Regions from separate parts of the Rhizobium sp. M10 genome, predicted to be linked through region 2. Evidence: riboswitches for the same ligand, from Rfam matches in the RefSeq annotation. Region 2 holds a riboswitch; the other holds the start of a gene.
The links. Region 2 has a riboswitch for S-adenosylmethionine ahead of CO671_RS32065 (O-succinylhomoserine sulfhydrylase). Riboswitches for the same ligand answer to the same signal wherever they lie in the genome.
Positions count from the first base shown of each region.

Region 1: linked by a shared signal. The riboswitch ahead of metA (homoserine O-succinyltransferase) and the one ahead of CO671_RS32065 (O-succinylhomoserine sulfhydrylase) in region 2 are both predicted to bind S-adenosylmethionine.

Region 1 covers NZ_NWTA01000005.1:174,787-189,143, forward strand. Annotated here, with positions in the region: gene epmA (EF-P lysine aminoacylase EpmA) at 1-893, opposite strand, end outside; gene efp (elongation factor P) at 1,042-1,611, shown strand; gene CO671_RS10400 (SIS domain-containing protein) at 1,671-2,399, opposite strand; gene nagA (N-acetylglucosamine-6-phosphate deacetylase) at 2,417-3,568, opposite strand; gene CO671_RS10410 (SIS domain-containing protein) at 3,568-4,599, opposite strand; gene CO671_RS10415 (GntR family transcriptional regulator) at 4,596-5,369, opposite strand; gene CO671_RS10420 (aldose epimerase family protein) at 5,504-6,526, opposite strand; gene metA (homoserine O-succinyltransferase) at 6,641-7,564, opposite strand; SAM riboswitch at 7,614-7,691, opposite strand; gene CO671_RS10430 (ABC transporter ATP-binding protein/permease) at 7,847-9,703, shown strand; gene CO671_RS10435 (ABC-F family ATP-binding cassette domain-containing protein) at 9,762-11,582, opposite strand; gene CO671_RS10440 (thiamine diphosphokinase) at 11,586-12,242, opposite strand; gene CO671_RS10445 (MarR family winged helix-turn-helix transcriptional regulator) at 12,299-12,826, opposite strand; gene CO671_RS10450 (MDR family MFS transporter) at 12,941-14,357, shown strand, end outside.
Region 2 covers NZ_NWTA01000043.1:3,807-18,163, forward strand. Annotated here, with positions in the region: gene pstA (phosphate ABC transporter permease PstA) at 1-550, shown strand, start outside; gene pstB (phosphate ABC transporter ATP-binding protein PstB) at 566-1,381, shown strand; gene phoU (phosphate signaling complex protein PhoU) at 1,426-2,139, shown strand; gene phoB (phosphate regulon transcriptional regulator PhoB) at 2,275-2,958, shown strand; gene CO671_RS32040 (GcrA family cell cycle regulator) at 3,201-3,734, opposite strand; gene CO671_RS32045 (aspartate aminotransferase family protein) at 4,160-5,359, shown strand; gene argF (ornithine carbamoyltransferase) at 5,397-6,311, shown strand; gene CO671_RS32055 (Hsp33 family molecular chaperone) at 6,400-7,392, shown strand; gene apaG (Co2+/Mg2+ efflux protein ApaG) at 7,620-8,012, opposite strand; gene CO671_RS32065 (O-succinylhomoserine sulfhydrylase) at 8,206-9,390, opposite strand; SAM riboswitch at 9,435-9,513, opposite strand; gene CO671_RS32070 (2'-deoxycytidine 5'-triphosphate deaminase) at 9,586-10,680, shown strand; tRNA gene CO671_RS32075 (tRNA-Gly) at 10,739-10,812, shown strand; gene CO671_RS32080 (helix-turn-helix transcriptional regulator) at 10,830-11,843, opposite strand; gene CO671_RS32085 (TetR/AcrR family transcriptional regulator) at 11,925-12,512, opposite strand; gene CO671_RS32090 (NAD(P)-binding domain-containing protein) at 12,718-13,464, shown strand; gene CO671_RS32095 (oxidoreductase) at 13,750-14,357, shown strand, end outside.

The sequences.
Region 1 (14,357 bases), on a different contig from region 2:
CGCATCTTCTCGGCCATCTCGATCTCGAACCGCCGCTTTTGTTCGGCGGCGTTGGTGAGCTCGCCGAAGCCGTTGGCGAGCTCGACGCCGCAGGCATAGAGCTCGAAACGCTCGGCAACACGCGGATCGCGGGCTGATGGGCGGGCAAGGGCCGCCTCCGAGACCGGATATTCGTCGAGGATGGTGATGCGGCCGAAGCCGAGATGCGGCTCGATTTTCTCGACCAGCACCCGGCTGAAGAGATCGGCCCAGCCGTCGTCTTCGGCCACACGCATGCCGACGCGCCGGACTTCGGCCGCCAGATGCTCACGATCGGTCGAACCGCCGGCGGCGACGGAGGCGAGAAGATCGATGCCGGCGTGGCGCTCGAACGCTTCGGCGACGCTCACCCGCTCCGGCCCTGCAAAGGGATCGCTCTCACGGCCGCGATAGCCAAGCCTGTCAGTCTTCGCCGTCTCGGCCGCAAGCGCCAGAATGCGCACGCAATCCATCATCAGGCTCTCATAGCTTTCGCCGGTCCGATACCATTCGAGCATGGTGAATTCCGGGTGATGCAGCGGCCCGCGCTCGCGATTGCGGTAGACATGGGCAAAACAGGAGATGCGCTGCTCGCCGGCAGCAAGCAGCTTCTTGCAAGCGAATTCCGGCGAAGTGTGCAGATAAAACGGCGCCCTCTGCCCGTCCGTCGTCACCGCTTCCGTCGCGAAGGCATGCAGGTGCGCCTCGTTGCCCGGCGATATCTGCAGCACCGCGGTATCCACCTCGATGAAGTCCTCGCGCGCGAAAAACCCGCGCAACGTGGCCTGGATCGCATTGCGCCCGATGAGGAACGGGCGGCGATCGGCATGCACGGACGGGGTCCACCAGGGGGACGCTTTGGCCGCAGAGTTCATTCCAAGCTTTCTTCGCCGGAGAAGCCGGTATGGGGGTGGCTATTTCCCGGATTTTAGGTTAGTTGCGCCCCCAAAGAAAAATATTTGCGTCTTCAGGGCGTTTCGACAGTCCTCTACGACGCCGAAAGCCGAGTTACAAGGAAGTCTTATGGTCAAGGTCATCGCCTCTTCGGTCCGCAAGGGCAACGTTCTCGATGTCGACGGCAAGCTTTACGTCGTTCTCACCGCCCAGAACTTTCATCCGGGCAAGGGCACGCCGGTCACCCAGGTCGACATGCGCCGCATCGTTGACGGCGTGAAGGTTTCCGAGCGCTGGCGCACCACCGAACAGGTCGAGCGCGCCTTCGTCGAAGACGTCTCCTTCCAGTATCTCTATGAAGACGGCGAAGGTTTCCACTTCATGAACCCGGCGACCTACGACCAGGTCGTGGTCGACGTCGAAACCATGGGCGACCAGAAGGCCTTCCTTCAGGAAGGCATGTCCTGCATCCTGTCGATCCATGAAGGCATTCCGCTGGCGCTCGAATTGCCGCGCCACGTCACGCTCGAAATCACCGAGACCGAGCCGGTCGTCAAGGGCCAGACGGCGTCGTCCTCCTACAAGCCGGCAATGCTGTCGAACGGCGTGCGCACCATGGTGCCGCCGCATATCAATGCCGGCACCCGCGTCGTCATCGCGACCGAAGACAATTCCTACGTCGAGCGCGCCAAGGACTGATCCTGGTTGCATCTCGCGCAAAAGGCCGGCTCAGACCGGCCTTTTTTGTATCCGCGATATCAGAGATGCGGATTGCGCGGCCTGTACTTCTTCACCAGCTTCTGATTGATCTCGGCCGCCCCCGGCATGTTGGCGCTGAGATAGACCGGCGCATCGCCGGATTTGGAAAGTTCCGAGGCGACTTCGGCAAAGATCGCATTGATGACTGTGACCCCGACCGCCGTCGAGACCGGCCCGACCCGAAGTCCTGTGCCTGCAAGGTCGAGAACGGCATCACCCGGCGGCAGCCCGTTGTCGAGCACGATATCGGCGACTTCGGCGAGCCGCCGGCGGCCATTGGCGATCGCTGCGGAATAGGCGATCGAGGTGATGGCGATCACCTTGGCGCCGATTTCATGCGCATAGTCGGCGGCTTCGATCGGCGCGGCGTTCACGCCGGAATTCGAGGCAATGATAATGACGTCGCCCGGCTGCATGCCGTAACGCTCCAGCATCGGCCGCACCAGGCCCTGGGTGCGTTCATAGACCGAGCTGATGACCGCTCCCTCGTGCAGCATGGCCGACCCGACAAGCACCGGCACCGTGAAGGCGAGCCCGCCGGCGCGGTAGTGCACCTCCTCCGCCAGCATGTGCGAATGGCCGGTGCCGAAGACATAGACGCGCTTGTCGCCGCGGGCGGCATCGAGGATCACCGACGCTGCCTGCGCCATCGGCTCGGCAAGTACCTGCTTCAGCGTCTCCAGCCGGCCGATCAGATTGGAGAAATAGGCATCGGTGATATCAGTCATGCCAGGTCTCCTTGATGTCAGGCCGCTTCGCCGGCAAGCCAGGTGGCGGTAACAGAGAGCGCATCGGTGAGATGGACGAGATCGGCGCGCGCGCCCGGCGAGAGATGGCCGCGATCGGCAAGCCTGAGGAAACGGGCGGGATAGAGGGTCGCCATGCGCAGAGCCTCGGCGAGCGTCAGGTCGAGATAAGTGACGCCGTAACGGATCGTCGAGATCATGTCGACGTCGGAACCGGCCAGCGTGCCGTCGGAGAGCACCAGCTTCGAGCAGAAGCCGCCCCTTTCGCGCCGGACGATGCGACCGTTCAGCGTGAACGAATCCTCTTTTGATCCGACGAGCGACATTGCGTCGGTGACGAAGAACAGTTTGCCTTCGCCCCGCTTGGCGCGCAGCGCCGTGCGCAAGGCCTTCGGATCGACGTGATGACCGTCGGCAATGATGCCGCACCAGGTGGAGGGATGATCGATCGCGGCGCCGACGAGGCCGGGAGCGCGATGTCCCAGCTGGCTCATGGCGTTGAAGAGATGCGTGACGCCGCGCGCCCCGGCATCGAAACGTTCCTCCGCCGCCTCGCTCGAACAATCGGAATGGCCGATGCTGACGGTGACGCCGGCTTCGGCAAGTTCGCTTACCTGGGCAACCGTCACCTGTTCGGCGGCAATAGTGACGAGCAGCGTGCCGATCGCCTCACGCGCACGGATGAAGGCCTTGACGTCGCGGTCCTCGACCGGCCGCATCAATTCGGCCAGATGTGCGCCTTTGCGCGCCGGCGCCAGATGCGGGCCTTCGAGATGCAGGCCGGCGACGCCGCGGTTCCCTTTGACAGCCTCGATCGCGGCCTCGATCGCGGCAATGGAGGCCTCTGCCGTATCCGTGATCAGCGTCGGCAGCAGCGACGTCGTGCCATAGGGCCGATGCCCCTGTGCGATGATCTCCATCGAGGCGATTGATGGTTCGTCGTTCAGCATCCGCCCGCCGCCGCCGTTGACCTGCGCATCGATGAAGCCGGCCGAAAGCACGCCGCCGGCAAGCGTCACCGTCTCGCCGTCCGGCAGATCGTTTGTCGCAACGATCGCTTCGACCCGGCCGTCGGCGACGATCAGCGCCTTGTCGTCATGAAAGCGCTCGCCGTCGAAAATACGGGCGCCGATGAAGATCTTGCGGGCCATCAGACCGTCTCCGTCACCTTGAGCAGGTTTGCCGGCTTGTCCGGATCGAAGCCCTTGCGGCGCGTCACCGACTCGATCAGCCGGTAATAGACGAGCAGCGACACCAGCGGATCGACGAGACCGTTGCCCGTCGTCGGCACCCGCAGATTGAGGCCGGAGAGCGGCTGCGTGGAGAAGCCGACAGTGGTGGCGCCGAGTTTCTGCAGCCGCTCCAGCGCCTGGCCGTTATTGGCGAAGGCCGCGTCGTCGGGCGCAAAGGCGACAATCGGAAAGCCCGGCTGCACCAGGCGCATCGGACCGTGCATCAGTTCCGCCAGCGAAAAGGCCTCCGCATGCAGGCCGGCGGTTTCCTTGGCCTTCAATGCCGCTTCAAGTGCGATCGCGAAAGCCGGGCCGCGGCCGCCCGTATAGAGCGAGGTCGCGTGGAAGAGCACGTCTTCGGCTGCCGCCGTATCGATCCCGGCGGTTGCCGAAAGCGCCTCCGGCAGCTTGGCGAGCGCTGTCTGCAGGTCGAACCCGCCGCCGATCGCAGCCGTGACGCCGGCAAGAGCGGCAACGGAAGCGATGAAGGACTTCGTTGCCGCAACGCTCTTTTCGGCGCCGGCATTCAGGCCGAGAACGATATCGGCCTGTTTTGCCAGCGGGCTGTCGGTGACGTTGACGACGGCGATCGTCGTCGCCCCGCCCTTCTTGGCCGCCTCCTGCAGCGCCACGATATCGGGGCTGGCACCCGACTGCGAGACAGTGAAATGCACGCCGCCCTTCAGATGGAGTGCGGCGCCGTAGACGGAAGCGATCGACGGGCCGACGGACGCGACGGGAACGCCGCAGGTGATCTCGAAGAGATATTTGAAGAAGGTGGCGGCGTGATCCGAAGAGCCGCGCGCCGCCGTCGTCACGACGCTCGGGCGGGCGGACGAAAACAGCCGGGCGATCTCGGCAAAGACCGGCTTTTCCTTTTCGAGAAGTGTGGCCACCACCTCCGGCGACTGGCCGGCTTCCTGCAGCATCAGCGACTGATTCTCACTCATAGGTCATCTCCGATTCTCAATTCGGCAACGAAATCATAGGCATCGCCGCGATAGTGCGAGCGGGTGTATTCAACGACGCGCTGGTCTTCCAGGCGCGAGACGCGTTCGATCAGAAGCGCCGGCGCGCCTGATTTGACGTTCAGGATGGCGGCCGAGGACGGGTCGAGGGTGACCGCGGTCAGCCGCTGCAGCGCCCGCACCGGCCTGTGGCCGTTGGCCGCCAGCGCATCGTAAAGCGATCCTTCGCCGCCGGCATCGTCGCCCAGGAACTTGATCGGCACCACGGCGCGCTCAATCGCCAGCGGCAGGCCGTCGGCAAGACGCAAGCGGTCGAGCCGCAGAACCGGCTCGTCGCCACCGAGGCCGAGCAGGAAGGATTCCTCCGGCGACGGCCTGTTGACCGACCGCGACAAGATCCGTGCGGCCGGCAGCCGCCCGCGCGAGCGCATGTCGGCGGAGAAGGAGGAAAGCCGCCAGAGCGACTGTTCCATGCGCTCCACTCTGCTTGATACGAAAGTACCGCTTCCATGGCGCGATTCCAGTACGCCCGACGCCATCAGGTCGCGATAGGCGGTGCGCACGGTGACGCGGCCGAGCTTCAAGGCCTCGGCAAGGTCGCGCTCGCCCGGCAGCGCTGTGCCGGGCTTCAGCAGGCCTTCCTGCACAAGGCCGGTCAGGGCCTGCGCCAGCCGCTTGTAGAGCGGCCCGGTCAGGCCCGCGTCACGCAGACCGCGGCTGTTCAGTTCCGCTATCAGACTGGTTCTATCCATGGGCAGGCAATAGAACCTATTTAGAACCAATCGGCAAGACGCAATCGGATGCCCATAGAAAAAACCCTCCCCGGCGAGTGTCCGGAGAGGGTTCATAGCGCTCAAATTTGACAGGCGTTCGTCTGGGCGGACGCTCAGCTCTTGGTAAAGATATAATCCGTCTCCTGGCGCAGCACTTCGCCGGGGCGCAGCACCGCATTCGGGAAACCTTGGTGATTGATGGCATCCGGCCAGACCTGCGTTTCCAGGCAGAAGCCGGCGAAGGGGCCGTATTTGCGCCCACCGAGGCCGGGCGCCCCGGTGTTCAGCTTGAAGCCGGCATAGAACTGCACGCCCGGCTCGGTGCTGCGCACCTCAAGCGACACACCAGAATAAAGGCTGCGGGCGAGCGCGACGCTGCGCTTGGCGGTGCGTTCGGCTGACAGGCAGAAATTATGGTCGTACAGCACCTGCTCGCTGCCGACGAAACGCTTCATCGGCGCCATTTCGCGCAGGTCGAATTCCGTGCCGGCAACGGAACGGATCTCGCCGGTCGGCACCTGCCTGTCATCGGTCGGCAGATAATGATCGGCGGCGATCATGATGTCGTGGCCAAGCGCATCTTCGCGGCCGTCGAGATTGAAATAGGCGTGCTGGCAGACATTGGCGAGCGTCGGCTGATCGCTGGTCGATTCGTAGGTCACCGACAGTTCGCCGCTGCCGTGCACCCAGAAGGTTGCCTGGATCGTGCAATTGCCGGGATAGCCGGCGCGGCCATCGGGATCGACGATTTTCAGCACCACGCGGTCGACGGCATGCTCGACGATCGTCCAGTTGCGTTTGGCGATATTGTCGCTGCCGCCATGCAGATGCGTGACGCCGTTTTCGTTCGGCTCGAGCTGATAGTCCTTACCGTCGAGGGTGAATTTACCGCCGCCGATGCGGTTGGCGCAGCGGCCGGGCGTCGCGCCGAAATAGGCGGAATAGAGCGGATAGCTGTCGAAATCCTCAAAGCCGAGCGAGAGCGGCGCGTCATGTCCCTCGAGGCGCAGATCCTGGATGACCGCGCCCCAGCTGATGATCTTGGCCGTCAGCCCGCCGCCCTTGATGACGACACGATAGACGGTTTCGCCCGCCTTCGTCTGCCCGAAAACTTCCCGCTCCAACTTCTCCGACATGATCGACATCCGTTCCGTTCTATCCTTGGGGTTCAGGACCGGAACCTGCCCGCATTTGCTTCAATCCGCAACCGGTCGGATCAGAAAGAAATGCCGCGGCATCCGCTGATCCGCTCAGAGATCCATGCCGATCTCTTCGACGTCATAGGGCGTCGTCTGGTAGATTTCGTTGATCCAGTTGCCGAACAGGAGATGTGCGTGACTGCGCCAGCGGTTCTGCGGCGCAAGCGCCGGATCGTTATGCGGGAAGTAATTGTGCGGCATCTTGATCGGCACGCCGGCGTCGACATCACGGAAATACTCGTCGGAGAGCGAGGTGGAATCATATTCGACATGATTGAACATGTAGAGCCGCCGGCCCCTTTTCTCATGCACGAGGCAGACACCCATCTCGCTCGATTCCATCAGAATTTCCAGGCTGTCGGATTTCTCGATGTCGGCGCGCCGCACCTCCGTCCAGCGCGATACCGGCACTTCGAAATTATCCGAAAAGCCGTTGAGATAGATCGAGGAAGGCTTCAGGTTCCGGTGGCGGTAGACGCCGAAGGCCTTCTCCTTCAGCTCGTATTTCGGAACGCCGTGGAAATGATAGATCGCCGCCATCGCGCCCCAGCAGACGTTCATCGTCGAATGGACGTTGGTTTCGGTCCAGTCGAGAATCTCCTGCATCTCTTTCCAATAGGTGACGTCTTCATAGGGCAGGAGTTCGATCGGCGCGCCGGTGATGATGAAGCCATCGAATTTGCGCTGCTTTACCTCCTCCCAGGTCTGGTAGAAGGCAAGCAGGTGATCTTCGGACGTGTTCTTCGCCTTGTGCCCGCCGATGCGGATCAGCGACAGCTCCACCTGCAGCGGCGAGGCGCCGACCAGGCGGGCCATCTGCAATTCGGTCTTGATCTTGTTCGGCATGAGATTGAGCAGCCCGATCTGCAACGGGCGGATATCCTGTCGGATCGCCATTGTCTCGGTCATTACCCGCACACCCTCCTGGACGAGGGTTTCGAAGGCGGGCAGCGTATCGGGGATCTTGATGGGCATTGCGGTCACTCGATCAAAAATAAAAAACCGGCGGCGACAAAAAATCGCTACCGGTCCGCACGCGGCCCTTTAGCGAATTTTTTAACGTGGCTGCAAGCCGGCCGGCCAAATCACCACGGAATGCCTTAATTAGTCCCAGTTGCGCGACGAATCAACTGCCGAATGCATGCAGCGGCGACTCAGGCAAGCCTCATCACAGTTTAATGACTGATAGAATCTGTTGATAGACCGGTAACGCCACCATGCTAATAATGACAGTATGGGCGGTGTTGGAAAAGCGTGATGGCAGATAAGACCAAGGGGAGGCCGGGCATCCGAAGGCAGGACAGGGTAGGGTACGATCTCAGCCTGACATATCGCCTCGGGGTGATGTTCTCAGCATTCTGGAATTCTGAAGTGCGTGGCAAGGTGCTGTTTCTGGCGACCGTGCTGATCCTCGTCATCCTGGCGACCTCCTATGGCCAGGTCATCCTGAACGAGTGGAATGCCCCCTTCTACGACTCGCTGGAGCGCCGCGACCTCGGCGAATTCTTCCACCAGCTCGAAATCTTCGCGATGATCGCCGGCACGCTGCTGCTGCTCAACGTGTTGCAGGCCTGGCTCAATCAGATGACTGCGCTCTATATGCGCGAGGGCCTGTCGCGCGATCTCGTCGACCAGTGGCTGAAGCGCAAGCGGGCGCTGCGGCTCGCCTCCAGCGGCCTGATCGGCGTCAATCCGGACCAGCGGCTGCACGAGGATTCCCGCAATCTCGCCGAAAGCACGACGGGGCTCGTTCTCGGCCTGCTGCAATCGACCATTCTTCTGGTCAGCTTTATCGGCGTGCTCTGGCAGCTTTCCAGCGGCTTCATCTTCCACATCAACGGCCACAGCTTCTCCATTCCGGGCTACATGGTCTGGGCGGCGATTTTCTATGCCGCTTCCGCCTCGGTGCTGAGCCAGGTCGTCGGCCGCAAGCTGGTGAAGCTCAATGCCGACCGCTTCTCGAAAGAGGCCGAGCTTCGTTTCACGCTGATGCATGCCAATGAGAACATGCCGGCGATCACCGTCGCCCGCGGCGAGGAGAACGAGCGCCGGCGCATCAACACCGACATCAGCTCGGTGCTGCGGGTCGTCAAGCGGCTGGCCATGGCCAATACCAACCTCACCTGGGTTTCGGCCGGCTATGGCTGGCTGGTGATCGTCATTCCGATCATTGTCGCTGCGCCCGCCTATTTCTCCGGCGGCCTCACCCTCGGCCAGTTGATGATGTCGGTCGGCGCCTTCAACCAGGTCAACACCGCGCTGCGCTGGTATGTCGCCAATTTCGGCCCGATCGCCGAATGGCGGGCCACGCTGATGCGCGTCACCGATTTCCGCCAGGCGCTGCTCGACATGGACGAGGACTACGACCTGAAGGACAGCATCGCCTATGAAAACACCGCGCCCGACACGCTGACGCTGAAGGATGTGGTGATCAACGCCAAGATCGGCGAAGATATCGACGAATGCGGCGGTTTCCGCCTGCGCGAAACCGATGTCGTGATCAAGGCCGGCGAGAAAATCATGATCAACGGCGATCACAGCGTCAACCGCAAGCTGTTGTTCCAGGCCATGGCCGGCCTCTGGCCATGCGGCAGCGGCACGATGGGTCTGCCGCCGGTCGACGATACGCTGTTCGTGCCGCAGATCGCCTATGTTCCGGGCGGCACGCTGCGCGAGGCGCTGGCTTTTCCCGAAAGCCCCAATGCTTACGAGAAAGCCGCCGTCGAGGCCGCCCTCGACAAGGCCGGCCTGCATTCGCTGATCACAAGGCTCGATACCCGCGCTCGCTGGGACAAGCTGCTCGACAGCGACGAACAGAAGGCGATCGGCTTCGCCCGCCTGCTGCTCGTGCGCCCGCGCTGGATCGTCTTCGACGAAGTGCTGGAAGGCATGGAGCCGGAGTGGCAGGCAACGATGGCAAAGCTGCTGACCTCCATGCCCGAAACCGGCATGATCTATATCGGCCGCTCCGAAGCCTATCTCGAGGCGCTGCAGCCGCGCGTCCTGCATCTGCAGGCGCTGCCGTCAAAATCCGAAGAGGCGCAGCCCCAGGTCGCCCAGACGGGCGCCAGCGCCAGTGCGGGCGCTGCTGCCGTCCCAGCCCCGGCGCTTTAAGGCCGCTCCGGCCGTCCGTCCGGTTACATGGATGACGCGAGAGGCTGAGTTGTGAAGGTCAGCCCTCCAGCTCCTCCCGCAGCATTTCGAGCTCTAGCCACTCCTCTTCCATCTTCGTGAGGCTGGCGCGCAGTTTCTCCATCTCGACGGCAAGCCGGTTGAAGGCTGCCGGATCACGCGTGAAGAGATTGGGATCTGCCATCACCTGTTCGCGCTTGACAATCTCGGCTTCGGCTTTCGCCATCTCCTTCGGCAGGCTTTCCAGCGCGAATTTCTGCTTGAAGGAGAGCTTGCCCTTCGCGCTTCCCGCGGCAGGCGCCGTCTCCTGGGTTTTCGGCCTCTCCGCCGCCTTCTCGGCCTTCTTGCGCTCTTCAAGCGCGCCCTTGCGCTGGGCAAGCATGTCCGAATAGCCGCCGGCATATTCGATCCAGCGGCCGTCTGGCGCGTCCGGCACGGCCGGTGCGATCGTCGACGTCACGGTGCGGTCGAGGAAATCGCGATCGTGGCTGACGAGAATGACGGTGCCGGGAAAGCCGGCGACGATTTCCTGCAGGAGGTCGAGCGTCTCGATATCGAGATCGTTGGTCGGCTCGTCGAGGATCAGGAGGTTTGCCGGGCGTGACAGGATGCGGGCCAGCATCAGCCGGGCGCGCTCGCCGCCGGAGAGGCTCCTGATCGGCGTCCGCGCCTGTTCCGGCTGAAACAGGAACTCCTTCATGTAACCAGTGACATGCCGTTGCTCACCGTTGACGATCAGGTTTTCGCCGCGCCCGTCCGTCAGGTAGTTTGCAAGCGTATCCTCGGGATCGAGATCCTCGCGCTTCTGGTCGAGTGTCGCGATCTCCAGATTGGTGCCGAGCTTTATCGTGCCGCTATCCGGAGAAAGCTGCCCGGTCAGCATTTTCAGCAATGTCGTCTTGCCGGCGCCGTTCGGCCCGACCAAGCCAATGCAATCGCCGCGATGCACGCGGATGGAGAAGGGCGTGACGATGGCGCGCTCGCCGAAACTCTTGGTGATCTTGTCGGCCTCGATCACCAGCTTGCCGGATTCCTGCGCGTCGGAAACCGTCGCCTGCACCGTGCCCTGCGGTCCCTTATGGCCGCGATACTGCGAACGCATCGTCTGCAGCTCGCCGAGGCGGCGCATATTGCGCTTACGCCGCGCCGTGACGCCGTAGCGCAGCCAATGCTCCTCGCGCTCGATCGCCTTGCCGAGCTTGTGCTGTTCCAATTCCTCGGCCTCCAGCACCTGGTCGCGCCAGGCCTCGAAATGCGCAAACCCCCTGTCGAGCCGGCGCGAGCTGCCGCGGTCGAGCCAGACGGTTGCGGTCGAAACCTTTTCGAGGAACCGCCGGTCGTGCGAAATCAGAACCAGCGCGCTGCGCGTCTTCTGCAGTTCGCCTTCCAGCCATTCGATCGTCGGCAGATCGAGGTGGTTGGTCGGCTCGTCGAGCAGGAGAATGTCAGGTTCCGGCGCCAGGACGCGGGCAAGGGCGGCACGGCGCGATTCGCCGCCGGAAAGGGTGTTCGGGTCTTCCTCGCCGGTCAGGCCCAGATGCGACAGCAAATAGGTGACGCGATAGGGGTCGTCGCCCGGCCCAAGCCCGGCTTCCGCATAGGCCTGCACCGTGCTGAAGCCGGCAAAATCCGGCGCCTGTTCGAGATAACGCACCGTCGAAGAGGGATGGCGGAAGACCTCGCCGGACTGCGCCTCGACCAGGCCGGCGGCAATCTTCAGCAGCGTCGATTTTCCCGAGCCGTTGCGGCCGACGAGACAGATCTTGTCGCCGGGCTCGACCTGCAGCGAAGCGCCCGCCAGAAGCGGCGCGCCGCCGAAGCTCAGGAAGATATCGTCGAGTTTCAGAATGGGAGGGGCCAAAAATCAGACTCCGGAAAGATCATAGGGCCGGGCGAGCACGATCGCCCGGCCGCTGCCGAGCGAAAAGCGAACTGCGCCTTGCGCGACGTTGGAAATGGGACGCGACGAGCCGAAAGGCAGATGGAAATCGCTGAGCGGATAATGCGCATTCTCGATCGAAAGCCCGGTGAGCGCGCTGAATCCGAGCACCGAAAACAGACTGCCCTTGGGAAGGTCGAGTTCGATCGCGCCTGCCACCAGCGGCACGGCCTCTTCCTTGCCCGAGGTCAGCAGCATGTCGAAACCCTCTTCCGCCAGGCTGACGGCCGACAACAGGTGCTGAAGGGCATGATCGGAGCGTTCGCCGCCGAGCGCGCCGGCGAGGATCAGCCGCCGTGCACCGCGGGCGATCGCTTCCGATACCGCGATCTCGCCATCCGTTGCCGCCTTCGCCACGGGATAGGGCTGTTTCGGCACATCGGGAAACGCCCCTTCGAGATCGGCCGGCGTCGAATCGAAATCGCCGACCCAGAGCTCCGGCGTCACGCCGAGTGCGGTTGCATGCCGCATGCCGCCATCGGCTGCGATGAAGCGGCTGCCGCCGATCGCACGGCGCAGACGCTCCGTCAGGCTGAGTTCGCCGCCGAGCAGAATGGTGAAGGTGGATTGGCTCATGGGCATTGCCCTTAGCGCAAACGGGGGGTCGAGGGGAAGGGCCGAAGGATCGGCGGATCACCTCAACCCGGCGTATCCTTGTCACGCGACAGGAAGATCGCCTCGTAACCGCCGATAAAGCGATCGAACAGCGTCGCGAAGCGTTCGACATCCTCTTCAGGCCAATCGGAGACGATCTGAGAAATGATTGCGAATTTCTGCGCGCGGATCTCCGCAAGCAGGGCCTCGCCCGCCGCCGTCATGACGACGACGATCCGCCGCGCATCGGCCTGCGACGCCTCGCGGCGCAGCACGTTGCGTCCGACCATGTCGGCGACCACCCGGCTTGCCCGAGAGGGATCGATGCGCAGCATCTCCGCGATCAGGCCGACCGTGACCTCGCCGGCAGGCTGCGCCCTGCGCACGGCATCGAGCACATCGAGATGCGAAAGCTCGAGGCCCGGTGCGGCGCTTTGGATCGCCAACCGGCCGATCAGCCGCCGCCCTGTCATCAGCCGCATGCGCGCCATGCTCCGGCCGATGAGAGGCACGTTGTCGTCGTCCGGCTCGGCCGCGCTGTTGGACAGGATGCTGGTCAGAGTTTCATTCATGACGACACCATAACAGAGCGGAAGCGGAAACTGAATATGCCGACGTCAATAATGTGCTATTGACAAATATATGCTAACAGCACATAAAAAGCCGACCAATCGGAACGACGCCCCATGGACATGCAACTCGCGCCCGCGCCGCTGGTGACGGACCCTCGCCGCCGGCTTATCCTCTTCTTCTTCCTGATGACCGCCATGTTCATGGCGACGCTGGATAATCAGATCGTTTCCACGGCGCTGCCGACGATCGTCGGCGAATTCGGCCATCTCGAACGTTTCGGCTGGATCGGCTCGGCCTATCTTCTGGCGCTCAGCGCCGTCATGCCGCTCTACGGCAAGCTCGGCGATCTCTTCGGCCGCAAATACGTAATGATGACGGCAATCGCAATCTTCACCGTCGGCTCCGCGGTCTGCGGCCTCGCCGTCTCGATGGATACGCTGATCGCCGCCCGCGTGCTGCAGGGCCTCGGCGGCGGCGGCATCATGGTATCGATCTTTGCCGTCAACGCCGATCTGTTCGAACCGCGCGAGCGGGCGCGCTATCAGAGCTATTCCAGCCTGGTGCTGATGGCGTCGGGCGCGATCGGGCCAGTGCTCGGCGGCACGATGAGCGACCTCTTCGGCTGGCGCTCGATCTTCCTCGTCAACGTGCCGATCGGCGTCATCGCGCTGACCGGCCTTGCCTTCATGCTGCCTTACCGCAAACCGCATCGCCGCCCCAAGATCGACTATGCCGGTGCGTTGCTGCTTGCGCTGACGGCGACGAGCATCGTGCTCGCCACCGATAGCAGCGAACTGTTCGGCGCATTGATCTCGCCTGAGAGTATTGGAGTCGTCGCCTTCGGCGTCGTTTGCGCCGTCGCCTGGGTTTTCGTCGAGCGCCGCGCATTGGAGCCGATCGTGCCGCTGCAGCTCTTTCGTAATTCGACCTTCAGCCTGATGCTGATCATCTCGATCATGGGCGGCGCCATCGCCATCGGCATGGTCAATTACTTCGCTCTCTTCCTGCAGACCACCACCGGTCTTTCGCCCTCCGCCGCCGGCCTTTTCTTTATCCTTCTCACGGGCGGTCTCGTGTGCGGATCGCTATCGGCAGGCCGCATCATCTCCAGGACGGGACGTTACAAACCCTTCGCCATCGCCAGTTTCACCTGTAGCGCCGTTGCCTTCGCGCTGATGTCGCAGATCCAGGCCGGAACGCCGATCGCCTTCATCGGCGCGATTATGCTGCTGCACGGAATCGGCATCGGCCTTGCCCAGCAGGTTCCCGTTATCGGCGTGCAGAATGCCGCGCCGGCCCGCGACGTCGGCGCCGCGACCGGCTCGGTGACGCTCTCGCGCATGGGCGGCGCCTCGATCGCCATTTCCATCTACGGCGCCATCATCGCCTCCGGTCTCGGCAAGGCCGGCGTTCCCATTGCCGGTGTTGCCGATATCGAACAGCTGACGCCGAAGATGATGGCCGCCCTTCCCGAAGCGAGCCGCCAGGCCGTCGCCGATCTCTATGCCGCCGCCTTCTCGCCGCTGTTCA
Region 2 (14,357 bases):
CCTGATCGAGGTCAACATCAACAACCTCGCTGCCGTTCCCTCGATCGTCTACGGTCTGCTCGGCCTTTCCGTCTTCATCAACTTCATCGGCCTGCCGCGTTCGGCCTCGCTGGTCGGCGGCCTGGTGCTGACGCTGATGACCCTGCCGACGATCATCATCGCCACCCGCGCGGCACTGCGCGCCGTGCCGCCGTCGATCCGCGCCGCAGCGCTCGGTCTCGGCGCCTCGAAGATGCAGATGGTGTTCCACCACGTCCTGCCGCTTGCCATGCCCGGCATCCTCACCGGCACGATCATCGGCCTGGCGCATGCGCTCGGCGAAACCGCGCCGCTGCTCCTGATCGGCATGGTCGCCTTCGTCGCCAACGCGCCGACCACGCCGCTCGAACCCTCGACGGCCCTGCCGGTGCAGGTCTATATGTGGGCGAACGAGGCCGAGCGTGCCTTCGTGGAGCGTACTTCGGGTGCCATCATCGTCCTGCTCCTGTTCCTGATCGTCATGAACATGGGCGCCATCCTCTTGCGTCGTCGCTTCGAGCGCCGCTGGTAAACGGAGTTAAACATCATGAACATGTTGACGGAAGCTGCAGTTGAAAAGGCGCTGGATCAGAAGATGAGCAACGTCCCGTATAAGATGATCGGACAGGATGTCTCGGTTTACTACGGCGAGAAGCGCGCGCTTTTCGATGTGAACCTGAACATCCGCGAAAACACCGTAACCGCCCTGATCGGCCCTTCGGGCTGCGGCAAGTCGACCTTCCTGCGAAGCCTCAACCGCATGAACGACACGATCGAGGGCTGCCGCGTCACCGGCAAGATCACCCTCGACAGCGACGATATCTATGATCCCGATATCGACGTCGTCGAACTTCGCGCCCGCGTCGGCATGGTCTTCCAGAAGCCGAACCCGTTCCCGAAGACGATCTATGAAAACGTCTCCTACGGCCCGCGCATCCATGGACTGGCCAAGTCGAAGGCCGATCTCGATCAGATCGTCGAGTCCAGCCTGCAGCGCGCCGGCCTCTGGAACGAGGTCAAGGACCGCGTCCACGAGTCCGGCACCGGCCTCTCCGGCGGCCAGCAGCAGCGCCTGTGCATCGCCCGCGCCGTCGCCGTCAGCCCTGAGGTCATCCTGATGGACGAACCCTGCTCGGCGCTCGACCCGATCGCCACCGCCAAGGTCGAGGAGCTGATCCACGAGCTGCGCGAGAACTACACGATCGTCATCGTCACCCACTCCATGCAGCAGGCCGCGCGCGTGTCGCAGCGCACCGCCATGTTCCACCTCGGCAACCTCGTCGAGGAGAACGACACCGACAAGATGTTCACCAACCCGGACGATCCGCGCACCCAGGACTACATCATGGGTCGCTTCGGCTGATTGCGGCAATCCGAAGCCTTCCCGTTATTCGAGGACAAAGCCCCATGGCATCGACACATATTTATACTGCCTATGATGATGATCTGAAGTTCCTCTCCAGGCGGATTTCCGAAATGGGCGGCCTGGCCGAGCAGATGGTCGCCGAATCCGTCCGCGCCCTGGTCAACGGCGACACCGCGCTGGCGCAGAAGGTCATTTCTGACGACGTGATCCTCGATCACACCGAACGCGAAATCGGCGACAAGGCGATCGTCACCATCGCCCGCCGTCAGCCGATGGCCTCGGACCTGCGCGAAATCATGGGTTCGATCCGCATCGCCGCCGATCTCGAACGCGTCGGCGACCTCGGCAAGAACACCGCCAAGCGCGTCATCGCCGTGCAGAGCACCGGCGTTCCGCGCAAGCTCGCCCGCGGTCTCGAGCACCTGTCCGAGCTGGCGCTCGTCCAGCTCAAGGAAGTGCTCGACGTCTATACCACGCGCGCCGCCGACAAGGCGACCGCCATCCGCGAGCGCGACAACGAGATCGACGCGATGTACACGTCGCTGTTCCGCGAACTCCTGACCTATATGATGGAAGATCCGCGCAACATCACGAGCTGCACGCATCTTCTTTTCTGCGCCAAGAACATCGAGCGCATCGGCGATCACGCCACCAATATCGCTGAGACGATCTACTACATGGCAACCGGCGCCCAGCCGGAAGGCGACCGTCCGAAGGACGACAGCGCCAACACCGTCGGTGCCGCCACGGAATAACCGTGCCGGACCAGCCCATTGCGTGCGCGCCCGCCCGGGCGCGCAAAGAGGTCGCAGCCAATTTCTGATTTTGCGCGGGATCCCTTGCTTAAATCGCCCCCGGTTTAAGGATCGTGCGTGAGGAGACGGACACGCATGATCCCGAGAGTTGCAGTTGTTGAAGACGAAGAGGCCCTCAGCGTGCTTCTCCGTTATAATCTCGAGGCGGAAGGCTTCGAAGTCGATACCATCCTGCGCGGCGACGAGGCCGAAATCAGGCTTCAGGAGCGAACGCCGGATCTTCTTATCCTCGACTGGATGCTGCCCGGCGTCTCCGGCATCGAACTCTGCCGGCGCCTGCGCATGCGGCCGGAAACCGAACGGCTGCCGATCATCATGCTGACGGCGCGCGGCGAGGAGAGCGAACGTGTCCGCGGGCTGTCCACCGGTGCCGACGATTACGTCGTCAAGCCGTTCTCGACCCCCGAACTCGTTGCCCGCGTCAAGGCCATGCTGCGCCGCGCCCGCCCGGAAGTGCTGTCGTCAGTGCTCAAATGCGGTGATATCGAGCTCGATCGCGAAACCCACCGCGTCCATCGCAAGAGCCGCGAAGTCCGCCTCGGCCCGACCGAATTCCGCCTTCTGGAATTCCTGATGTCGTCGCCGGGCCGCGTCTTCTCCCGCTCGCAGCTGCTCGACGGCGTCTGGGGCCACGATATCTATGTCGACGAACGCACCGTCGACGTCCATGTCGGCCGCCTGCGCAAGGCGCTGAACTTCTCCAACATGCAGGACGTCATCCGCACCGTCCGCGGCGCCGGTTATTCGATGGAAGCCTGAGGGGTTTCTGACAAAGTCGAGCAAGCTCCGCCCCTCACCCTAGCCCTCTCCCCGTAAACGGGGCGAGGGGACGTGCCCTGCGAGAGGTGGGTAAGGACCGAGAGGTTGCGGCATATCCCCTTCGCCCCGCGCGCGGGGAGAAGGTGCCGGCAGGCGGATGAGGGGCAGTCACACCCAACACACTCACACAAAAAAACGGGCCTTCCAGCCCGTTTTCGCATTTCCAGCAATGGTTTGCCCGCTCAGCTGACCCGCGCTGCCGCCCGGCGGCGCTCGTTGACCGGCTGATAGGCAAGCTTCTGATGATAGCTGCAATAGGGCGAATTGTCCGGGGATTCGCAGCCGCAGAAGTGGAAGTCGTCCTTCAGCGGATCGCCGACCGGCCATTTGCAGGTGCGTTCGGTCAGTTCCGTCAGGCCGAGGCGGCGGGAAATCGGCACGACCACATTGCCCTTCGGAACATATTCCATTTCCTCGACGGCATCGATCTCGATCTCTTCCTTCAGCATCGTTGCGCCCTGCTGGCGGGTCACGGTGCGGGTGGTGATCCGGGAGGCGTAGTTCGGCGCGCGCGGCGCCGATGTCTGGCGCTTCGGCGTGCGCGCCGCGGCGGCTGTGCCGCCGGCCTTGGCGCGGCCCGGCAGGCTCAGTCGGTGCACCTTGCCGATAACGGCGTTTCGGCTCACGCCGCCAAGTTGTGCCGCGATCTGGCTGGCGCTCAGCCCTTCGGACCACAGCTTCTTGAGTTTCTCGACCCGCTCGTCTGTCCAGTTCATGCCCTGTCTCCACCTTTTGCGTTGGTGATGGCAGAATCCCTCACCGTTGTCCCGGAAGCCTCCGAAACAAGAAACGCTTGATCAATTTTGGTGACTAGTTCCGCCGCATGCAGTCTAGTAATTGAACTTTAACCTAGTGTGAGGCTGACTCCGTGACAAGAGTCGCGGGAATCCGGATGAATCGAATTCCGAGTTTTCCCCAACTTGCTGCCTCTGCGTGTCATTTCTGCAATAATGCCTGTTGAAGGCTGAAAATGCCGCTGTACAAGCTTGCTGCATCCGCTAAGGGCGCAGTTTTGTTGACATTGCAGCGCGAAAAGGAAATAGTACCGATCGCCGCCGAAAGGCGGCATTTTTGATTTTTCGGGCCTGGTTTTCTTAGCCGGAGTCCGGTGATTGACAACGCTGATCGGGAGACCCGCGCCATGGCCGAAGCCGCGCCGCTTTATGACACCTATTCTCGTGCCCCGCTGCGGTTCGAGCGAGGCGAGGGCGTATGGCTGATCACCGAAAGCGGCGAGCGTTATCTCGATTTCGGCGCCGGCGTCGCCGTCACCTCCGTCGGCCACGGCAATCCGCATGTGGTCGCCGCCTTGAAGGAGCAGGCCGACAAGGTCTGGCACCTCTCCAACATCTATGAGATTCCCGGCCAGGAGCGGCTGGCCAAACGGCTGACGGACGCCACCTTCGCCGACAAGGTGTTCTTCACCAATTCCGGTGCCGAGGCGCTCGAATGCGCGATCAAGACGGCGCGCCGCTATCAGTTTTCCAAGGGCCGTCCCGAGCGCTTCCATGTCATCACCTTCGAAGGCGCCTTCCATGGGCGCACGCTTGCGACGATCGCCGCCGGCGGCCAGGAGAAATATCTCGAAGGCTTCGGCCCCAAGACGCCGGGTTTCGATCAGGTGCCGTTCGGCGATATCGAAGCGGTGCGCGCCGCCATCACCGATGCGACGGCGGCAATCCTCATCGAACCGGTGCAGGGCGAGGGCGGCGTGCGCCCCGCCACGGCCGAGTTCATGAAGGCGCTGCGCCAGATCTGCGACGAGAAAGGCCTGCTGCTGATCCTCGACGAGGTCCAGACCGGGGTTGGCCGCACCGGCAAGCTCTTCGCCCATGAATGGTCGGGCATCACACCCGACATCATGGCTGTCGCCAAGGGCATCGGCGGCGGCTTCCCGCTCGGCGCCTGCCTTGCCACCGCAGAGGCCGCCTCCGGCATGAAGGCCGGCACCCATGGTTCGACCTATGGCGGCAATCCGCTGGCCATGGCCGTCGGAGGCGCCGTGCTCGATGTCATTCTCGCCGACGGCTTCCTGGAACATGTGCGCGACGTCGCGCTGGTCTTCCGTCAGGGGCTGGCTTCGCTGAAGGACCGTTATCCCGATGTGATCGAGGATATCAGGGGCGAGGGCCTGCTGCTCGGCGTCAAGGCGGCCGTCCCCTCGGCCGAACTGCTGCAGGCGATCCGCGCGGCGCATCTGCTCGGCGTGCCGGCCGGCGACAACGTCATCCGCCTTCTTCCGCCGCTCGTCGTCACCGCCGAGGAAGCCCGCGAGGGTCTCGCCCGCCTCGAGCGCGCCGCCGAGAGCATCCGCGCCTCCAAGGTCAAGAAGACGGCTTGAAGGGATTGCCGCCTCCGGGCGCACGACAGGTAAGAACATGGCTCCTAAACATTTCCTCGATCTTTCGGCCGTCACATCCGCCGACCTCAGAACCATCATGAACGATGCGCTTTCCCGCAAGCAGGCCTTCAAGGCAGGCCAGGGCGACAAGCCGCTCGCCGGCAAGATGCTGGCGATGATCTTTGAAAAGCCGTCGACGCGCACCCGTGTCTCCTTCGACGTCGGCATGCGCCAGCTCGGCGGCGAAACGCTGTTTTTGTCCGGCACCGAAATGCAGCTCGGCCGCGCCGAGACGATCGGCGACACCGCCAAGGTGCTGTCGCGTTATGTCGATGCGATCATGATCCGCACCACCGAGCACTCGCGCCTGCTGGAGCTTGCCGAGCATGCGACCGTGCCCGTGATCAACGCGCTGACGGACGATACCCATCCTTGCCAGATCATGGCCGACATCATGACCTTCGAGGAGCATCGTGGCCCGATCAAGGGCAAGACCATCGCCTGGACAGGCGACGGCAACAACGTGCTGCATTCGCTGGTCGAGGGGGCGGCGCGTTTCGGCTACCGCATGAACATGGCCGTACCCCTTGGTTCGGAGCCCAAGGATCACTATCTGAACTGGGCCCGCAATGAGGGCGCCGAAATCATGCTCTGCCATGATGCCGACCGTGCTGTCGAAGGCGTCGATTGCGTGGTGACCGATACCTGGGTCTCCATGAATCAGGAACATCGGGCCCGGGGTCACAACGTCTTTCAGCCTTATCAGGTCAATGCGGCCTTGATGGCCAAGGCCGGCAGCGATGCATTGTTCATGCATTGCCTGCCTGCCCATCGCGGCGAGGAAGTGACGGATGAGGTGATCGACGGCCCGCAATCCGTGGTCTTCGATGAAGCGGAAAACCGTCTTCATGCGCAGAAGTCGATTCTTGCTTGGTGCCTGGGCGCGATCTGAACCATAATCGGACGCCGCGTGTGAAAACGCGCGGCCGCGCGAGCGAAGGGCACCCTTGCTCTTCGCTTGAAAACTAGGAGTGAAAGCCATGGCAGAAGCTGCAGCCGCCCTCGGCCAGTTCGATTTCGCCGGCGATGACCATGTCGTCCCTTTCCAGGTGGAGGGTCTGGATGTGCGCGGCCGCGCCGTCCAGCTCGGCCCGATGCTCGATGCGATCCTCGAGCGCCATCATTATCCCGCGCCCGTCGCCCGTCTGCTGGCCGAAGTCGTCGTGCTGACGGTGCTGCTCGGCACCTCGCTGAAATTCGACGGCAAGTTCACGGTGCAGACCAAGGGCGATGGCCCGGTCGATCTTCTCGTCGCCGATTTCTCGACGCCGGAAAATGTCCGCGCCTATGCCCGTTTCGATCAGGCGCTGCTTGCCAAGGCGGTTGAAGCGGGCGAAACCGAGCCGGAACAGCTGCTCGGCAACGGGGTGCTCGCCTTCACCATCGACCAGGGCAAGTTCGCGCAGCCCTATCAGGGCATTGTCGCGCTTGACGGCACCTCGCTCGAGGAGATTGCCGGTGTCTATTTTCGCCAGTCGGAACAGATCCCGACGCGCGTGCGCCTTGCTGCGGCTGAGCTCTTCGATCGCGACGATGCCGGCAAGCCGCGCCATCGCTGGCGGGCCGGCGGCCTCGTCGCCCAGTTCCTGCCGGAGGCGCCTGAGCGCATGCGCCACCCGGATCTCCACGGCGGCGACGGCGATAATGGCGACCGCCCGCATGGCGAGGACGACGCCTGGGTCGAAGCCCGCTCACTGGTCGAGACGATCGATGCCGACGAGTTGACCGACCCGCTTGTCGGCACCGAGCGGCTGTTGTTCCGGCTGTTCCACGAGCGCGGCGTGCGCGTCTACGAACCGCGCGCCGTCTTCGACCGCTGCAGCTGTTCGCGCGACAAGATCAAGGGCGTGCTGAAGGGCTTTTCGGCCGAGGAGATCGAGGAAAGCCAGGAAAACGGCGAAATATCCGTCACCTGCGAATTCTGCTCGACCACCTATCGTTTCGAACCGACGGAGCTTCAGCCGGCTGAGTAGTTGACACCACTGCTGTCCGGTTGCGCGCATGACTGCCCCTCACCCTAACCCTCTCCCCGTAAAAACGGGGCGAGGGGACCTGCCCTGCGAGAGCGAGGAGGGGAACGGAGAGCTTGCGGCATGCTCCCTTCGCCCCGTTTACGGGGAGAAGGTGGCGGCAGCCGGATGAGGGGCCGGTGTCGGCAATCTCCTGGGTCGAGGTGTCGTGCCGCCTGTGGTGTTACACGTCAGTTAAGCACGCGCAGCAGCCCCGGTGAATCCAGCGAGAAGGCGGGGATGTCGACGTCGAACAGTTCGCCTTCGTCGGTTTCCATCTGGTAATGGCCGAACATCAGCCCGGAGGGCGTATCGAGCGGGCAGCCGGAGGAATATTCATAGGTGTCGCCGGGGCTGAGCCGCGGCTGTTCGCCGACGACGCCGGGGCCGGTCACCTCGTCCACCACGCCGTTCTGGTCGGTGATGTTCCAGTAGCGGTTGATGAGGCGAACGGCGACGCCGGAATTGTTGCTGATGACAATCCGGTAACCCCAGACATAGCGATCGTCTTCCGGATCGGATTGCTCCTCCAGATAGAATGGTTCGACGACGACTTCGATATCTCTAGTGAGGGCGCGATACATGCCTTGCACCTTAGTCAAGATATGTTACCCGTATCTTATAAGAAGGCCCTATCCGTCAAGAAACGGAACGTTGATCGGCGATGAAACAGCCGTGATCGCATGGTTTTCGATCGTTAAGCCTAATTGTCGGTATTATTCTACTTGGCAGAGCCGGGGCGGCCGAACCCGGAGGCTCGGCCGCCAATGCCGTCGATCAGGCCGAGACCTTGGTAAGCGCCTTGGCGAAATCCTCGATCAGGTCGTCCGTATCCTCGATGCCGGCGGAAAGGCGGACGGTGCCCGGCGAGATGCCGAGTTCGGCGCGCGCCTCTTCCGTCAGGTTCTTGTGGGTCGTCGTCGCCGGATGGGTGATCAGGCTCTTGCTGTCGCCGAGATTGTTGGAGATCTTGATGATCTCGAGCGCGTTCTGCAGCGCGAAGGCCGCCTCCTTGCCGCCCTTCAGCTCGAAGGCGACGAGGGTCGAGCCGCCGGTCATCTGCCTGGCGATGATGTCGGCCTGCGGATGGTCCTTGCGGCCGGGATAGATCACCTTGGCGACTTTGTTCTGCTCGGCCAGGAAATCGGCGATCTTCGCGGCATTCTGCGTCTGCTGACGCACGCGCAGCGGCAGCGTCTCGATGCCCTTCAGCAGCGTCCAGGCGTTGAACGGCGACATGGCCGGGCCGGTATGGCGGAAATAGTCGTGCAGGTTCTCGTCGATCCAGGCCTTGTCGGCCAGCACGACGCCACCGAGGCACCGGCCCTGGCCGTCGATATGCTTGGTGGCGGAATAGACGACGATATGGGCGCCGAGTTCCAACGGCTTCTGGAAGAGCGGCGTGGCGAAGACGTTGTCGACCACCACCTTGGCGCCGACCTGGTTGGCGAGTTTTGCCACACCGGCGATATCGACGATCTCGAGCGTCGGGTTGGTCGGGCTTTCCAGGAAGAACACCTTGGTGTTCGGCCGGATTGCCTCTTCCCAGTTCTTGAGGTCGCGGCCGTCGACCAGCGTGCATTCGATGCCGTATTTCGGCGCCAGCGTTTCCACCACCCAGCGGCAGGAGCCGAAGAGGGCGCGCGCGGCAACGATATGGTCGCCCGCCTTGACCTGGCAGAGGATCGCGGCGCTGACGGCCGCCATGCCGGAGGCGGTGGCGCGGGCGTCTTCGGCACCTTCGAGCATGCACATGCGCTTTTCGAACATGTCGTTGGTCGGGCTGCCGTAGCGAGCGTAGATATAGCCGTCGGTCTCGCCCTTGAAGCGGGCTTCGGCCGCCTCGGACGTGTCGTAGACGAAACCCTGCGTGAGATAGATTGCCTCGGACGTTTCGCCATATTGCGAACGCAGCGTGCCGCCATGGACGAGTTGGGTTGCCGGGCGCCAGGTCTTGCTCATGCCATCACCTTCACATAACAAAAAAACCGGCCGCAAAAGCAGACCGGTTTCATAACCCGGTCTTTTTAGCCACTTGTTTAACGTGGCTGCAAGCCGACCGGCCAAATCACCACGGGATAATTCTGCAATACTGCTGTTAGCTGCTTGCGTCAATTCCCCGTATTTGGTTTTGTCGGCGCAAAAGATGGATGGGGCATGATGGCTCGCGAAACTGGAATTCTGGCGGACCGCGCGATCGCAGCGCTGTTTGAAACGGGGCGTCTTAACTCCGAGCGGGAGCTGGACCGCGATCAGATCCAGCCGGCAAGCCTCGACCTGCGCTTAGGGAGCAAGGCCTTTCGCGTGCGCGCCAGTTTCATGCCGGGGCCTTCGCATCTGGTGTCGGACAAGCTCGATCGCCTCAGCCTGCATGTGATCGATCTGTCCCAAGGCGCGGTGCTCGAGACCGGCTGTGTCTACATCGTGCCGCTGATGGAGAGCTTGGCGCTGCCGGCCGACATGTCGGCCTCGGCCAATCCGAAAAGCTCGACCGGCAGGCTCGATATTTTCACCCGCGTCATCACCGATTACGCCCAGGAATTCGACAAGATTCCACCGGGCTATTCCGGCCCGCTCTATCTCGAAATCAGCCCGCGCACCTTCCCGATCGTCGTGCGCCGCGGCTCGCGCCTGTCGCAGATCCGCTTCCGCGTCGGCCAGTCCCTGCTCGGCGAGCCGGAACTCTTGAAGCTGCATGAAAGCGAGACGCTCGTCGCCAGCAAGCAGCCGAACGTATCGGGCGGCGGCATCGCGCTGTCGATCGATCTCAGCGGCGACAAGGACGGCCTGATCGGCTATCGCGGCAAGCACCACACCGCCGTCGTCGATGTCGACGAGAAGGACCAGCACGACATCTTCGATTTCTGGGAGCCGCTCTATAGCCGCGGCCGCAACGAGCTGATCCTCGATCCCGACGAATTCTATATCCTCGTCTCGCGCGAGGCCGTGCATGTGCCGCCGGATTATGCCGCCGAGATGACCCCGTTCGATCCGCTGGTCGGCGAATTCCGCGTCCACTACGCCGGCTTCTTCGATCCGGGCTTCGGCCATGCCCCGGCCGGCGGCCGCGGCAGCCGCGCCGTGCTCGAAGTGCGCAGCCACGAAGTGCCGTTCATCCTCGAAGACGGCCAGATCGTCGGCCGCCTGGTCTACGAGCACATGCAGGAAAAGCCCGCCAGCCTCTACGGCTCCGGCCTCGGCTCCAACTACCAGGCCCAGGGCCTCAAACTCTCGAAACACTTCCGCATCTGAGGCGCCGCGCCAACCCGACTTGACAGCGGCCCCCATCTGTTGGAAATCTCAGCGCATCGCGGGTGTAGCTCAATGGTAGAGCAGCAGCTTCCCAAGCTGAATACGAGGGTTCGATTCCCTTCACCCGCTCCAGTTTCTCCAATCCATCCTTATCCGACAACGCGCCGCACGCTGACGTGAGGCGCCTGAGATTTCCGCCTGCGGGTTTCCCGAGGACCTTCTCCGTAAACCGATCTGTAAAGCGCAGAAAAACGGCCGGCGTGGAAAAATCCCCACTTCAGACAAATCTCCTGGATGCTTTGTTGGTTCGATCGATCCAGAAGGTCTTTTCGAGCTGCCCGCAATCTTAGAGTTCTCAGATAACTGCCCGGTGTGGCTCCCTTGAAAGCCCGGAAGCCGGTTTCCAGGGTGCGAACTGAGACATTGGCGGATTGGGCGATCGACGACAGCGTGATCGGCTTGTCGATATTCGCATGCATGAAATCCACAGCCCGACGCACGTGTCGCGGAGCGGGGGCAAATATATTCGGCTCAAGTCGCAGAGAGTAGCGATGGGGCACTGACCGGATCAGCACATGAGCGAGTGCCTGGGTGAGATTGACCATCGCTATCGGCGAATGAAGCAAGCATGCTTCTCCAAGCATGCCGCAGATTATGGTCTCGACAAGATTTTTGATGAAATGTCCTGAGGGGCTGGATCCATCGATCACCGGCGACAGATCTAGCGATCCGACAAGAGGGGCTTCAAACACTTCGCCGAACGTCCGGCGAATCTGATGCCAATCCAAAAAGAGCTTCTGTGATCGATGGAGCGCTCCCCGCACGAGAAAGCGATCCGCCTCGCGGCTTTGCCCAATCAGCATCTGGCCCGGTGCCGCTGTTGTCGTGATCTGCCGCCGCGTCATGCCGGAGATGCCGTGTTGCGGCAGATGAATGGTAAGCCATTCCGGTGTATCGGAGGTGGCCCAGAGGTCCCACTCGCCATTGCATGCGAGATCGACAGCTGTCATCGGCCCGTGAGAACGGGCATCGGCGGACCAACTGAAGTCCTCAACCGTACGAGCCGGCGATGCGTCAAAGTGGGCGGCTCCCAGAAATGTTTCCAACATTCCGTCGAAGTCTGCGCCGGCCATTCGTGGGGTGAATGCGGTGTTATGAAGCATGCGAGCCTGTTCAATTCGCGCGTGAGAGCGGCAAGACCGCGCTCTGCGAGATGAAAAAGACGCCCGATTGGGGGCGAGGTCTCATTCGTTTTCTGTGCCGCCAGCGATGTGCTTGACTGCATCGGCAGCGGTCTCAAGCAGACGCTCCGCCATGGCCTGATCGGTCATGATGCGAGAGATGGTCACGGCGCCCACCATGAGGGAGAGGACGACCATGGCTTTGTCATAAGGTGTCGTGCCATCCGATGCCGGGATCATTTCGTCGAGAATCTGAAGGTGGGCTTCTATCCCCTTCTGAAATGGTGCTCGTACCGCTTCACTCTGACGCGCCGCGTCGGATCCGAGCGCGGCCAAGGGGCAGCCATCGCCTTTCTCTTCCTGGTGCCCGGTCGAGAGATACATGCCGACAACCGCTCCGAAGGGATCGGCGCTTCCGTCGGCAACCCTCGACCACCGGCGAACGGCGCTCTCCATCGCTCGTCCGGATGCCAGCGCTGCAAGATCGTCTTTTGATTCGAACTGCTTGTAGAATCCGCCTTGGGTGAGGCCGGCACCTTTCATCAGATCTTTCAGCCCGATGCCGTCGAAGCCATGCTCCCGGAAGAGCCGGCTTGCGACATTGATCACCGTTTCACGATTGGCCTCGGCCTGAGCGCGACTGACTCTCATAGCGATCTCCAATTAGATTTCATTTGACATCTATATCTCAATTAGAATTAGATCGCAATGAATAGCTGCGCTCGTCAAGAAGGGTTACCGACATGAACCGCAAGATTCCCCTCGCCTCTCTCGGCCTCCTGGCGGCTGCCGGCGCCACGGCGGTTGTTCTTGTCCGGGAGTCCTTGGAAGGAAGCGCGCAAGGGAGCTTCATCCCATGAAGATCGGAATCATCGGCGCTGGAAGTATCGGCGCGACTCTGGCGAGAAAACTTGCCGCCGGCGGCCATGAGGTCAAGCTTGCCAATTCAAAGGCGCCGGACACGATCCGCGACCTTGCCGGCGATATCGGAGCTTCCGCCGTTGCGAAGGAAGAAGCCGTTCGGGGCGTGAAGGTGGTCGTACTTTCGATCCCGTTCGCAAACTACCGCGATCTCGCTGGGCTCTTCAATGGCGTGCCTGAAGACGTCGTGGTGATCGATACGTCAAACTATTATCCGTTTCGCGACGGTGCGATCGCCGACGTCGATGGCGGCATGCCCGAAAGCGTTTGGGTGAGCGGGCAAATCGGCAGGCCCGTCGTCAAGGCTTGGAACGCCGTGCTGGCGGCGACGCTGGCGGAGAAGGGGCGGTCCGACGGCACGGATGGACGCATCGCCATTCCGGTTGCAGGTGATGCTCCGGAAGCAAAGGCGATTGCCATAGAGCTGGTTGAGGCCACCGGTTTCGATGCGCTGGATGCTGGAGGGCTGGCAGCGTCCTGGCGTCAACAGCCCGGCACCCCCGCCTATTGCACCGAGCTTGCGGCAAATGAGCTGAAAGAAGCGCTGCAATCGGCGGATCAATCCCGCGCAGCCGATAATCGCGACGCCCTGATCAAGGAATTCTTCGCGGCAGGCACGAGCCTGACCCATGACGAAATGGTCGCTCGAAACCGAGCGGGGACTGCCGCCCCGAAATCCTGAGCCGTTCAGGCTTATGTTACTCCAGCCGAAATGTCGGCGGGCCTTCGGGCTTGGCGTCATGCCGCCGAGCGTTTGGAGGCGCGATCATCGAAAAAAATCCCGTAAAGCAAAAAGTACTTGATTTTATATTTCGATTGGCATCTAAAGCGATTATAGATGTCGGTCGAAATCTTACGTGCTTGGGTGGCAGGCTCTGAGAAGCTGTCCGTGGCGACACGGGTGAAAAGTTCCGACCCTTCTATTGAAGCACGTAGTCAACCACGCGCGCCAAACCCAGGAGCATGCATGTCCAAAAATAGAGTTGTGGTAATCACCGGAGCATCTTCCGGAATAGGCGAAGCGTCAGCCCGCCTTCTTGCACAAAACGGCTTCCAGGTCTTTGGAGGCGTACGTAACCCGCAGCGCGCCAATGCCATTCCCGGCGTGCGCTATGGGACTGTCGATGTGACCGATGACGCCTCGGTCTCCAATTTTGTTGAATGGGTTTTGTCCGAAGCGGGCAAGATCGACATCCTGATCAACAATGCCGGCGTTTCGCTGGTCGGCCCTGTCGAAAACACCTCGCCCTCCGAAGCCCAAGCGGTATTCGATACCAACGTTTTCGGGCCTTTGCGCATGATCCGCGCTGCTTTGCCCTCCATGCGCGCCGCCCGGAGCGGGCTCATCATCAATATCAGTTCGGTCCTGGGCTTCCTGCCTGCACCGTTCATGGGAATATATGCCAGCAGCAAGCATGCACTCGAAGGACTGTCGGAGTCGCTGGATCATGAGATTCGCGAGTTCAACGTGCGCGTGGTGCTCCTTGAGCCGACCTTCACGAACACCAGGCTCGACGTAAACGCGGCACAAACCGCAGCACCCCTGGGTGCTTACGCGACACAGGCCGATGCGAC